Regions from separate parts of the Serratia liquefaciens ATCC 27592 genome, predicted to be linked through region 3. Evidence: predicted binding sites of a transcription regulator. Region 3 holds the regulator's gene; each other region holds the start of a gene.

Region 1 (4,289 bases), 1.9 Mb from region 3:
CGCTGCGGGTTGTTGGTGCCGACGTCCAGCACCACCGGCAGGGTATACGCCGGGCTGATGCCGCCGCAGGCGGTGTACAGCGACAGTTTACCGATTGGAATGCCCATGCCGCCGATACCCTGGTCGCCCAGACCGAGAATGCGCTCACCGTCGGTGACAACGATCACCTTAACGTTTTGCTTGGTGGCGTTTTGCAGCATGTCGTCAATGCGGTCGCGGTTAGGGTAGGAGATAAACAGCCCACGCGCCCGGCGGTAAATATCGGAGAAGTGCTCACAGGCCTCACCCACCGTCGGCGTGTAGATGATCGGCATCATCTCGCTCAGGTGCGCTTCCAGCAGGCGATAGAACAGGGTTTCGTTGGTGTCCTGGATATTACGCAGATAAATGTGTTTATCGCTGTCGTTTTTGAAATCCTGGTACTGGCGGTAGGCACGTTCCGCCTGCTCTTCGATGGTTTCTACCGCTTCTGGCAGCAACCCGTGCAGGTTGAAATGGCTGCGTTCATCCTCGGTGAAAGCGCTGCCTTTATTGAGCAGCGGAAATTCCAGCAGAATAGGGCCGGCATAAGGGATGTAGAGAGGGCGTTTGCTTTCGTATTCAAGTTCCATGGCTTTTGCTCTTCAACGTATCGGATAACTTTATGGGCTAGATCCTAAAAGATCGGGGAAATATGTACAGCAATTGTTATCGGATCATGAGGTAAATTGGCGTAATTATCGACGATCAAGTCCTAATTTAACTAAAGAAAGTGTTTTAAGACGTGAATGCCATTGTAATCGGCTGGCGGGGCTGGTAACAGCGGTGCCGGGCAGCACCGCCGGGGGGCAGATTTAGAAAGTGATACGACTGACATTTTGGCAACCCAGCGCGGCCAACGTGGCGCGGGTGGCATCCCATTGGGTGAGGATGGCACTGTCGGGCTCGGCCAGCACCGCTCGAACCACTTTTTGGCAGTCGCCGCCGGAGACGTTCATCAGAATCAGCGCGGCCTGCAGCGGCGGCAGGCTGGGGTTGAAGGCTGCGTTTTCCGCATAGCGACCGCTATAAATCGTCCCGTCTTCGGCTTCCAGTGCGACGCCGCTGTGGGCATTGCTGTAGGGCGCGTGACTCTGATTGGCGGCAGCCAGCGCGGCCATCTCCAGTTCGTCGGTCAGCGTCAGTTGGAAACCATGATCGACGTGGTCCATCAGCAACGTGGCGATATTCAGGTCTTTCGGGCCGAAGGCATCCGGCAGATAGTCGCCCAGGGTGGCCGGTTCGCGACCGGGCAGACGAATTTTCAGCGTGGTACCACTGTTGAGTTCGTTCATAAACTGACGGCAGTGACCACAAGGCGTGTAATTAACGGTGATGGAGGCTAACGTTGATTCGCCGCGTAGCCAGGCATGAGTCACGGCACACTGCTCTGCATGAATGGTTTGTTGCATCGGCGCGCCGCTGAACTCCATGTTGGCGCCAAAATACAGGTTGCCGCTCTGCCCGCGAGCAATGGCGCCAACATAAAACTGCGAAATCGGCGCTAACGAGCAGGCCGCCGCCAGCGGCAGCAGAGCGAATGCCAGAGCATCATCATCCAGCCCGCAGCGCTGCTTGATAGCATCCACTTGTTCCGCCTTGAGCATGGCCGGAAAATCAGGCGCATCAAAATAAGGCAGCAGGGCGGATTGCAATGTGGCGGGCAGTTCAGCAAAAGCGGTTTGAAAACGCGGGTGCATAGAAACTCTCTCTACAGGTTAACGGGATAACATTCTAGGCAGCCCGGCGCGAATAAAGTGTGATGTAAATCTCTTTATTGATGAAATCAATGCAATGAAAACCATAAATGCGAGATGTATCGCAAGTTTTAGACCTTACGCAAACAGGTGCAACAGTACCGGAAACAGAAACGGCGCCAGCAGCGAGGTGATGATGCCGCAGATCACCAGGGCCAGTGAACCAAATGCCCCTTCCTGATAGTCCATTTCCGCACAGCGTGCCGTGCCGAGCGCATGTGACGCGGTCCCCATAGCCAACCCGCGTGCCGAGCGGGTTGTGATTTTCAATACTTTGAACAGCGTATGCCCGAAAACCGCGCCGAGAATACCGACGAAAATCACGCAAACGGCGCTGATTGCCGGAATGCCGCCGAGCGACTCTGCGACCGCCATGGCGATGGGCGTGGTGACCGATTTTGGCATGATGGAAGCGGCAATTTCCGGCGTAGCCCCCATCCATAAAGCGATGGCGCCGCCGCTGATCATCGCGGTGAGGCTGCCGATAAAGCAGACGGCGATAATGGACTTCCAGCGCGCGCGGATCTGATGCAGCTGTTCATACAGCGGATAAGCCAATGCCACTACGGCCGGTTGCAGCAAGTCATTGAGGATTTTACTGCCCTGAAAATAACGCTCATAAGGAATGCCGGTCAGCAACAGCAGGGGGATGATCACCGCCATCGACACCAGCAGTGGGTTCAGCAACGGCATGTTCAGCCATTGCGCCAGTTTGCGCGCTGCAAAATAGATGGCCAGCGTCAGCGGTAATGACCACCAGATTTCATGGATCATTTTTCGCCCTCCGCGGCATCAGGCTTGCCGATGATGGTGCGTTCCCGGTGGAAATAATGTGAGGTGTAGCCGACCACCACCAACACCATCAGGGTGCTGACGATGCAGGACACCACCAGCGGCCCCAGATGCTCGATAATTTGGTCATAGTATTTCATCACTCCCACGCCGATAGGCACGAACAACAGCACCATATAGCGGATCAGCAGGTGGCAACCGGGTTTGACCCATTTGGCCGGCAGAATTTGGGTGGAGAGCAGGGCGAACAGCAACAGCATGCCGATAATGCTGCCCGGAATGGCGATCGGCAGCAGAGCCGCGATGGCATTGCCGGCGAACAGACAAAGGTAGATAAGGACGAATGCCCTCAGGTATTTCCAGCACAGAGTGAGTAGCTTGGCCATAACTTAATCCCGTTTAACCGATGCATTCATCATACAATTAAACTGTGATCTTCGCCACAAATCACACCATGAATTCTCTCTATGGCTACCATGCCGATGGGGCTGGTTGACAACCGCGATGAAAAGGGACGCAGGTTTATTCTGCACTGGCGAAGTTGGCATTCTGTTGTTGCCTCTGCGCCAGGCGATGCCCGAGAAAAAAGAATAGCAGGCTGAGCAGCGCAGCAGCAATCAACATCAGAAACATCATTTGCGGCGCGGCGTAGCTGAGAATAAAACCGCACAGTACCGGATTGATGGCGCCGCCCAGAGCGCTCAGGTTTTGTACGCCGTAATAGCTGCCTTTCAGGTGCTGTGGCGCGATGAAGTCGATAAACATATATTCCACCGGGATCACTATGATTTCGCCCAGGGTGAATATCGCCATGGCAAGGATCCAGAGCCAGAGCGATTGCCCGGCCAGCCAAAAACCGATCAGCCCGAGAATGAAAAATAGCGTGCCCAGCGTCAGCCAGCGCAGCATATTTTCCTGACGCATGCCGCGGCTGAGCAGATACTGCAGGGCGATGACGATACAGGCGTTGACGATCATCACCGCCCCAATGACCTGATAAGCGAACTCTGCATTAGAAACGGTGATCAGGTATTGCGATAAATAGCCGGAGAACTGGCCGAAAACCACCGCACCCAGCGTACTGCCAAGTGTGAAGTAAATCAGCCGGCGATCGTTACGCAGAATGGTCAGCGTTTGGCGAAAATTAGGGCGCGCGGTGGGCGTTGCATCCAGCGCGACCGGGGCCGTAGCGGGCTGCTTGCCCAGGATGACGTTCAGCGTCGCCACCGTGAATAAAGCCAATCCACCGGAAAGGTAAAACGGCAACAGCGGATCCAGACCTGCCACCAGTACCCCCAACGATGATCCAACCGCCCAGCCGACGTTGACCAGCGTATAGTTTATTGAAAAGGCTTTGATGCGCTGCGCGACCGGCAGCCAGTCGGCAAAGCACGCTTTAATGGTGATGCCCAATACGGAATAGGCGGTATGTAAAATAGCCAAAACCACAACGATACCCCCCGGCCGCGGGATCCACGGGATAGCGAAAAAACTCAGGGCGAACAAAAGAATGGAAATCAGGATCAGCGTGTTTTTGTTGAATTTGTCTACCAGGTAGCCGCCATACAGGCTGGCGAAAATGCCGATCGCCAGGCTGATACCCAGAATGATGCCGACGCTTTTGGGCAGCAGATGAAAATGCCCGGTCAGATAGATAGTAATGAACGGCAGCGTTACGCCGCGGCCAATGGTCAGTACCAGCGAACTGACCAGCAAGGCGTT
Region 2 (4,289 bases), 430 kb from region 3:
GGTGGATAAACTCAAATTCGTAATGAAATACACAGCTTGCGATCAGCGGCGGTAGGTCGGTCTCTTTTAACCAGAGCAGCAGTTGCCGAATTAACTGGCAAACCCTTTCCGCAGGTGGCGCCATATGAATGACGGTTTTACCGTTCATCACTCCGACACCGCCATGGCGGTAATGTCCGGCATCTGGCAATAGGCCAGCCATTAGCAGCCGGTGTGCAGCGAGTAAATCCTCCTCCTGCATGGGACGCCAGTTGTTCAAGTTTCCATAGCAACGAATAGCATTGAGCGCCTCCTGAATATCGCGAGGTGGCGCAATGATACGTTTACCTTCGATGATGGCGGTGATCTGCTCTTCACTTAAAGTATTGCCTTCGATAGCCAAAGAGCCCTGAATGGTACGGATGCGGTTGATGCGGCGTAGTCGTAAGGCATGTTCTTGCTCAGCCTGCATTTTTAAACGCGCAAGCCGATCGCCAACATCGGTTACCAGATGCAGCATGCGTGAGCTGATGGTCAACGGTGGCTGATAGGATGACATGCGCAGCTTGGCCCGGTGATAAATGATACAAAAGTGTATCATGCCCCTGAGTCGGTACAGTAGCCCCTTGCCAGCGCGTATAGCACCTTGCATGTTGGCCTTTCGCCCAAGAATAACCACCAAAAGGTGAATCGCGTATCGGATCGCATTCAGTTGATCTATTCTTATAGGCGCAAGGAGTGCAGCAAAAGGGACGGAGTCCGATGAAAAAGCAGGTTTATAACAGGAGTTATGTCACATGGCGGTAGGGATCAAGAGCAGAGTTTTCGCGCGTTGGTTGGCCCCGGTATTGGCATTGTTGGTGGTCATGCAATTGACTGCCTGCGGCGATAAAGAGCCGGAGCAACGCAAGGCGTTTATTGATTACATCCAGAATACGGTGATGCGCAGCGGCGCGAAAATCCCGACGCTGAGCGAAGATCAGAAACAGAAGTTCGGCAACTATGCCGGTGATTACGCCATCCTGGTCGGTTTTTCTCAGCAACTGTCCAAATCACTGGATGCCAGCCTGACGCCGGCGTTGGATCAGATTAACCAGATCCGCACCGCACAGGACTACATGAGCAAGCGCGATACGCTGCAACAGTCCGTTGGGGCGCTGAACCTGCTGGGGCAGCAAATCCAGTCAGCCAAGTCGCAGGCGGATACTGCCCGGACAGCGCTGAAGCAACCTGACGATCTGAAAGCCGTGTATAACCAGGCGTACGACAAGATTGTTACCGGGCCGGCCAATGCGCTGATGCCGGTGATTCCGACCACGGCCAGCTTCGTTCAGGATCTGGTTCAGGTGGGTGATTTCCTGCGTGCCCAGGGCAATCAGGTGGCCTTTAATAATAACGGCGTGCAGTTCCGTACTTCCCAGCAGGCAACGCAGTACAACACCATGATGTCGAATCTGGTGGCCAAGCAGCAGGATTTACTTAACGCACAGAAAATCGTCTCCAGCGTTACTCAGTAATCTCCAAACGCAGAAGCCGGCAGTCCGGCTTCTGCCATTCCCTTCTGACTTTCCAACGGCTTGCTCACTTCTTGCACCACGCATCTGTACTACACTTCAATTAATCATCTATTTCCGACATGTAGTTTTCTTTCATTCATCGCACCGCTATTTCCCGACGGGATGAATGCTCACAGGGAAGACCTTCTTCAAGCCAGGATTCGGTAGCCACTGAAAAATAGATTGTGATCACCATCACAATTTAAAAACAAACGCGCATCAATTAAATGTGACTCAAATCACATTTAATTGGGTTTTAGGCGAATTTTGTTCTCGTTGTGGCTTTTTTACACTGAGTAACTGTGATCAGGATCACTATAAGTGCCACGATAATGGGGGTGTTAGTGTGATATTTGTCACAAAAATTCCATGAAGTTCGCACGGTAAAAACTGCGTGATAGAGTCCATTTCGCATACAGCAACAACACGGCTGGATCGTAACAACAATAATCACGCGCTCTTATTGTCAGCGCGTAACAATAGGGGTGTGTTTTATGTTTTCACCAGACATCAAAGTCAAAGTTCAAAACTTTGGCCGCTTCTTAAGCAACATGGTGATGCCTAACATTGGCGCCTTTATCGCCTGGGGTATCATCACCGCGTTATTCATTCCTACCGGTTGGCTGCCGAACGAAACCTTAGCCAAACTGGTTGGCCCAATGATCACTTACCTGCTGCCGCTGCTGATCGGTTTTACCGGTGGCCGTCTGGTGGGAGGCGATCGCGGTGGGGTGGTGGGCGCTATCACCACCATGGGCGTGATTGTCGGGGCAGATATGCCGATGTTCCTCGGCGCCATGATTGCCGGTCCGCTGGGCGGCTGGGCCATCAAGCATTTTGACCGCTGGGTAGACGGCAAAATCAAAAGCGGCTTTGAGATGTTGGTGAACAACTTCTCCGCCGGCATTATCGGTATGCTGCTGGCTATTCTGGCATTTTTGGCCATTGGCCCGCTGGTTGAAGGGTTGTCACATATCCTGGCGACCGGCGTGAACATCATGGTGACCAATAACCTGCTGCCGCTGGCGTCAATCTTCGTGGAGCCAGCGAAAATCCTGTTCCTGAACAACGCCATCAACCACGGTATCTTCTCGCCGTTGGGCATTCAGCAGGCGACCGAAACCGGTAAATCCATCTTCTTCCTGATTGAAGCCAACCCAGGCCCGGGTATGGGCGTACTGATGGCCTACATGTTCTTTGGCCGCGGCAGTGCCAAGCAGTCTGCCGGTGGTGCCGCGATCATCCACTTCTTCGGTGGTATCCACGAAATTTACTTCCCGTACGTGCTGATGAATCCACGCCTGCTGCTGGCGGTGATCCTCGGCGGTATGACCGGCGTGTTCACACTGACCCTGCTGAACGGCGGTCTGGTGTCTCCGGCTTCTCCGGGTTCGATTCTGGCGGTATTGGCGATGACCCCTAAGGGCGCTTACTTCGCCAACCTGGCGGCGATCGCCGCAGCGTTCGTGGTGTCCTTTGTGGTTGCCGGGTTCCTGCTGAAAACTTCGAAAGCGAAAGAAGAGGATGACCTGGAAGAGGCCACTCGCCGCGTACAGGCGATGAAATCCCAGTCTAAAGGCGGTGCTGCGGCTCATGCAGCGGTGGATGGTGACCTGACCACGGTGCGTAAAATCATCGTTGCCTGCGATGCGGGCATGGGTTCCAGCGCCATGGGGGCCGGGGTACTGCGCAAAAAAGTGGCGGACGCCGGGCTGAAAAATATCTCCGTGACCAACAGTGCCATCAACAACCTGCCGGATGATGTGGATCTGGTGATCACTCACCGTGACCTGACTGAGCGCGCGATGCGTCATGCGCCGCAGGCACAGCACATCTCGCTGACCAATTTCCTCGACAGCAAGCTGTACAACGATCTGACCGAGCGCCTGGTGGCGGCCAATAAAACCACCGATAACCAGCAGAAAGTCATCAGCACGCTGGACGACAGCTTTGAGGCCACCGAGCAAAACCTGTTCAAACTGAGCGAAAGCAACGTGTTCCTTAATCTGCAGGCCAGCGACAAGGAGAAGGCGATCCGCTTCGCCGGCGAGCAGTTGGTCAAAGGCGGTTACGTTGAGCCGGAATACGTCGCGGCGATGCTGGAGCGTGAAAAACTCACCTCAACCTACCTGGGCGAGTCAATCGCCGTGCCGCACGGCACCATCGAAGCCAAGGACCGGGTGTTGCGCACCGGCGTGGTGTTCTGCCAGTACCCGCAAGGAGTGCGCTTTGGCGATGAAGAGGACGAGGTGGCACGACTGGTTATCGGTATCGCCGCACGCAACAACGAACATATCCAGGTGATCACCAGCCTGACCAATGCCCTGGACGACGACGGCGTCATTGAGCGGCTGGCGAATACCACCAGCGTACAGGAAGTGCTGGACCTGCTTAGCGGCAAGAAAGCCGGATAACAGAATCATTTTAAGGGGTGCAGCTTGCTGCACCCTTCGACATTAGAAAGGTAGGAATATGAAAGCATTACATTTCGGTGCGGGAAATATTGGGCGTGGTTTTATCGGCAAGCTGCTGGCGGACGCGCAGGCCGAACTGACTTTTGCCGATGTTAACCAAACGGTGTTGGATCTGTTGAACAGCCGTAAAAGCTACCAGGTTCACGTGGTCGGCGAACAGGAGCGGGTCGAGCCGGTCAACAACGTCAGCGCAGTGAACAGCGGCAGTGAAGAGGCGGTAGCGCTGATCGCCGAAGCGGATATCGTGACGACCGCGGTGGGCCCGCAGATCCTGGGTAAA
Region 3 (4,289 bases):
GCAGTTTGCGTTTCAGCCAGATACCATGGTGCGGACGCTGGCGCCAGGCCAGTGACGAAATGGTGTGCATGACGCTCAGGTGGGACAAAATGCGCCGCAGATGGCGTTCCATTTCAGTCACCGGCATATCCGGCTGCAAATCCGGTGGCTGCATAATGCCGTTGCCACTGCTCGGCCCGTCGTATTCAAGCCGCTGCTGACAGCTTTGCAGCGCGATTTCACAAGACTGCAGATACTCCTCTGCCAGCTTTGGCGTCAGCATATAGTGCTCGCGCGCCAGAATGGTCATCGCATTCAGGTGTTCGACAATAAACTGGCTGTGCGTAACCCACAGGCGCATATCTGCCAGGTAGCTCGATTCAAATCCCGGCTCCTGCATCGCCTGATTGAGTGAGGTGAACAGCGCGTTATGCGCCTGATTGACCTGCATGCGGGCATAAGCCAGCGCGCTGGGATCGGGTTCTTGCTCTTCCAGCAACAGGCGCAGCGCCTGCTGATCGTTTTCCAACGCCTGGTGGGCGTTCTTGCGTAGCAGACCGCTTTGCCACTGTGGCCACAGCCAGATGGTACTACCGAACACCAGCACGCAGCCGATCAGCGTGTCGATCAGGCGCGGCACCAGGAAGTGGGTGCCGTTCAGTGCCAACAGTTGCAGGGTGTAAACCGCCGTCACCGTAAAGCCAATTACCGCCAGCCCGTAATTTTTACGTGAAACCAGATAGGCCAGCAGCGTGATCACCAGCATCACGCCCAGCGTCTCAGCCTCGGGCAGCTGCAGCTGCAGTAACCCGGCGGCAATCACCAACCCAACCAGAGTGCCGAGCGCACGGTGCTGGATGCGTACCCGGGTGGCGTTGTAGCCGTTTTGGCTCACCAGCATGATGGTCAGCAAGATCCAGTAAGGTTTTGGCAGATTGAATATCATCCCCAGGCTGCTGCCCGCTGCCAGGGTGACTCCCAGCCGAGCCGCATTGCGCAGGGCGTTGGATTTGAACGACAGGTAACTGACCAGCGCGGGCCAGAATGGCAGACGGTTTTGATTGGCCATCAGATCGCGTCGGTAGAGTGGGTGCTGGGTGCGCAGCAGGCGGGCGATGCGGCTGAAGTGGTAATAACAGAATTGGCCGACCGGGTTATCCGGGTGTTGCGCCGCCACTTTTTCCAGGGCTGCCAGCTCATGATCCATGTTGAAACGCTGAGAATGCTGATGATAGAGGATATCGTGCGCTACCGTGCGCAGCCGATTGGCAATCACCTGTGCATTGCGGCGGATAATGGCTTCGGCCTGGCTCTGCTCTACCAGTTTTTGGACTTCTTCCGGCAGATGCAGGCTGACGGTGATATGTTCCTGCAAATCCAGCGCGACCTGAAAGGTGCGTTGCAGGCGCTTTTGTTCGAGATTGCTGGCATGGGGCAGAAAATTAAGCTGCTGATACAGCAAGGTGATCAGGTCCATGACCTTTTGCTGGCGCACCAGCAGCGGTGGTAAGGCGGTCTGCGGATCGGTGTGCTGGGTCAACAGCGAATATTTGGCTTCGAAGTAGTCCGCCAGCTCCAGATAGAGCTGATTGAGCGACTCGCGCATCGGTTGCTCTTTCCACAGCTTGAACCAGAACCAGGTAAACAGGCCGTACCAGGCGGTACCCACGATATATAACACCGGCGCGTGCCAAAGCGGCACCGTACCGGCCATGCTGAGGGAGAAGATGGCGGCAACCAGCGCGGCGGGCAGCAGGCGGGCGTGCAGTGGGCTGATTTCGCCGCTGACGCCAAGCAACAGTGCCAGACCGAGCATCAATGCGGGCAGCGGTACTTGCCACAGCAGTGCCTGTTGCAGCAGCAGGCTGCTAAGCGCAAAGAGCGAGCCGCCGACGATCAGGCGTTTAAAGAAGCGTTTGTGGGGCGTGTCCAGCCCGGCGATGTTGCAGCAGGCGGGAACCAGGGAAAATAGTAGGCCGTATTGCAGTTGGCCGATCAGCAGCCCGAGCAGAACCGGCAGGCACAGCACCAGCGTTTGTCGCAGTGCATAGTTGACTTCCGGATGATAAATCAGTCGGCGCCACATGATAAATCGGGGCATAAAAAAACGGCGCGAATTATCGCGCCGTTTTTTCAGTGATTAACGGGTGCCGTAAACGACAATAGTTTTGCCGTGAGCGGAGATCAGGTTTTGATCTTCCAGCATTTTCAGAATACGACCCACGGTTTCACGAGAGCAACCGACGATCTGGCCAATTTCCTGACGGGTGATTTTAATCTGCATGCCATCCGGATGGGTCATGGCATCAGGCTGTTTCGCCAGGTTCAGCAGGGTTTGCGCGATGCGGCCCGTAACGTCCAGGAAGGCGAGGTTACCCACTTTCTCAGAGGTTATCTGCAGGCGGTTTGCCATCTGGGCAGACAGGCGCATCAGGATGTCCGGGTTTACCTGAATCAGCTGGCGGAATTTCTTGTAGGAAATTTCAGCCACTTCACAGGCGGTCTTCGCCCTAACCCAGGCGCTACGCTCCTGACCTTCTTCAAATAATCCAAGCTCGCCGATGAAATCCCCCTGGTTAAGGTAGGACAGGATCATCTCTTTACCTTCTTCATCCTTAATCAGCACCGCGACGGAGCCTTTGACGATGTAGTAAAGCGTTTCGGCTTTTTCACCTTGGTGAATCAGCGTACTTTTGGATGGATATTTGTGGATATGGCAATGAGACAGGAACCATTCGAGAGTAGGGTCTGTTTGCGGTTTGCCGAGAACCATTCGCTGTTATCCTCTGTTGTTATCGCTGCCTTGTGTCACAGGGGTCAGAGTTCCCTGTAAAACGTGCTGTCGCCGTTGTTTTAATGGTGGCTATCAGCAGGTTTTGAGGCGTGTCATAAATATACGCTGTCGCTCTAGCATATTAACTTGCCGGGAGAGCTGCAAGCTACATTCTGTTAACATACCGGTAAAGGAGCCTTTCCCTGGGAGTTTCCCTGAAATCAGTGTCCCGGAAAGATTTATTGCGGCTCTGTTTGTAGCACAGAGTGAGGCGGGTGTCTCGTGTTGTCTCGCTTCAGCATGATTAGCATCAGGTTCCGTTGCCAGTTTCTATGCGAAAGCGTACTCTGATTTTAAGAAATTAACCGGAGTGACCAGCATGCAGGCAAGAGTTAAGTGGGTGGAAGGGCTGACGTTTCTGGGTGAATCCGCGTCTGGCCATCAGGTATTGATGGACGGCAACGCCGGCGATAAAGCACCCAGTCCGATGGAAATGGTGCTGATGTCAGTAGGGGGCTGCAGTGCTATCGACGTGGTGTCGATCCTGCAAAAAGGACGCAACGACGTACGTGATTGCGAGGTGAAACTGACCTCTGAACGCCGCGAAGAAGCGCCACGGTTGTTTACCCATATCAACCTGCATTTTATCGTGACCGGCAAAGATTTGAGCGACAAGATCGTGGAACGTGCGGTCAACCTGTCAGCTGAGAAGTACTGTTCGGTTTCACTGATGCTGAGCAAAGCCGCCAGCGTGACCCACAGTTTTGAAATCCGCGACCTGGCGTAACGGATAAAGGGGCGCGGTTGTACCGCGCCCCGTAGATTACTCGATTTTTTTCCCTTCCAGCAGTCGCTGCACCAGCGGCGCCATGATCAGTTCCATCGCCAGCCCCATTTTGCCACCCGGCACCACCAGCGTATTGATATGCGAGATAAAAGATCCCTGCAGCATTGCCAGCAGATAAGGGAAGTCGATCTGGTCCAGCCCGCGGAAGTGGATCACCACAAAGCTCTCGTCCAGCGAAGGGATAGCCTTGGCGGCGAACGGGTTGGAGGTGTCTACCGTCGGCACCCGTTGGAAGTTGATATGGGTACGTGAGAACTGCGGCGTGATGTAGTTGATGTAGTCTTCCATCGAACGAACCACCGAATCCATTACCGCTTCGCGGGAGTGACCGCGTTCACCGGTATCGCGGATCAGCTTCTGGATCCATTCCAGGTTCACGATCGGTACTACGCCGACCAGCAGATCGACGTGTTTGGCCACGTCGATGTGTTCAGTCACGACGCCACCGTGGAGCCCTTCGTAGAACAGCACGTCGGTCGGTGCCGGCAAGGCTTCCCATGGGGTGAAAGTGCCGGGAACCTGATTATAGGGTACCGCTTCATCGTAGGTATGAAGATACTTGCGTGAGCGACCGGTGCCGTTTTTGCCGTAGTCGAGAAAGCTTTGTTGCAGCAGGCCGAAGTCATTGGCTTCGGGGCCGAAATAGCTGATATGGCGGCCGAGATCGCGCGCTTTGCGGATCGCCGCGTC

Evidence for each region. The regulator CRP, encoded in region 3, controls carbon source genes, mostly activating them, when cyclic AMP is high. The targets are predictions, from matches to a motif close to ATGTGANNNNNNTCACAT.
Region 1: a site for CRP is predicted at 1,776-1,793, ahead of cdd (cytidine deaminase). Genes of this name have one in related genera too.
Region 2: a site for CRP is predicted at 1,763-1,780, ahead of M495_RS00190 (PTS mannitol transporter subunit IICBA). Genes of this name have one in related genera too.

What each region holds. Positions count from the first base shown of each region.
Region 1 covers NC_021741.1:1,555,238-1,559,526, forward strand. The annotation lists gene M495_RS07290 (NAD-dependent malic enzyme) at 1-611, opposite strand, end outside; gene cdd (cytidine deaminase) at 834-1,718, opposite strand; gene M495_RS07300 (CidB/LrgB family autolysis modulator) at 1,854-2,549, opposite strand; gene M495_RS07305 (CidA/LrgA family protein) at 2,546-2,953, opposite strand; gene M495_RS07310 (MFS transporter) at 3,090-4,289, opposite strand, start outside.
Region 2 covers NC_021741.1:39,485-43,773, forward strand. The annotation lists gene M495_RS00180 (Fic family protein) at 1-499, opposite strand, end outside; gene M495_RS00185 (DUF3053 domain-containing protein) at 777-1,496, shown strand; gene M495_RS00190 (PTS mannitol transporter subunit IICBA) at 2,030-3,949, shown strand; gene M495_RS00195 (mannitol-1-phosphate 5-dehydrogenase) at 4,008-4,289, shown strand, end outside.
Region 3 covers NC_021741.1:4,846,043-4,850,331, reverse strand. The annotation lists gene M495_RS22660 (YccS/YhfK family putative transporter) at 1-2,065, opposite strand, end outside; gene crp (cAMP-activated global transcriptional regulator CRP) at 2,120-2,752, opposite strand; gene M495_RS22650 (OsmC family protein) at 3,132-3,539, shown strand; gene M495_RS22645 (phosphoribulokinase) at 3,576-4,289, opposite strand, start outside.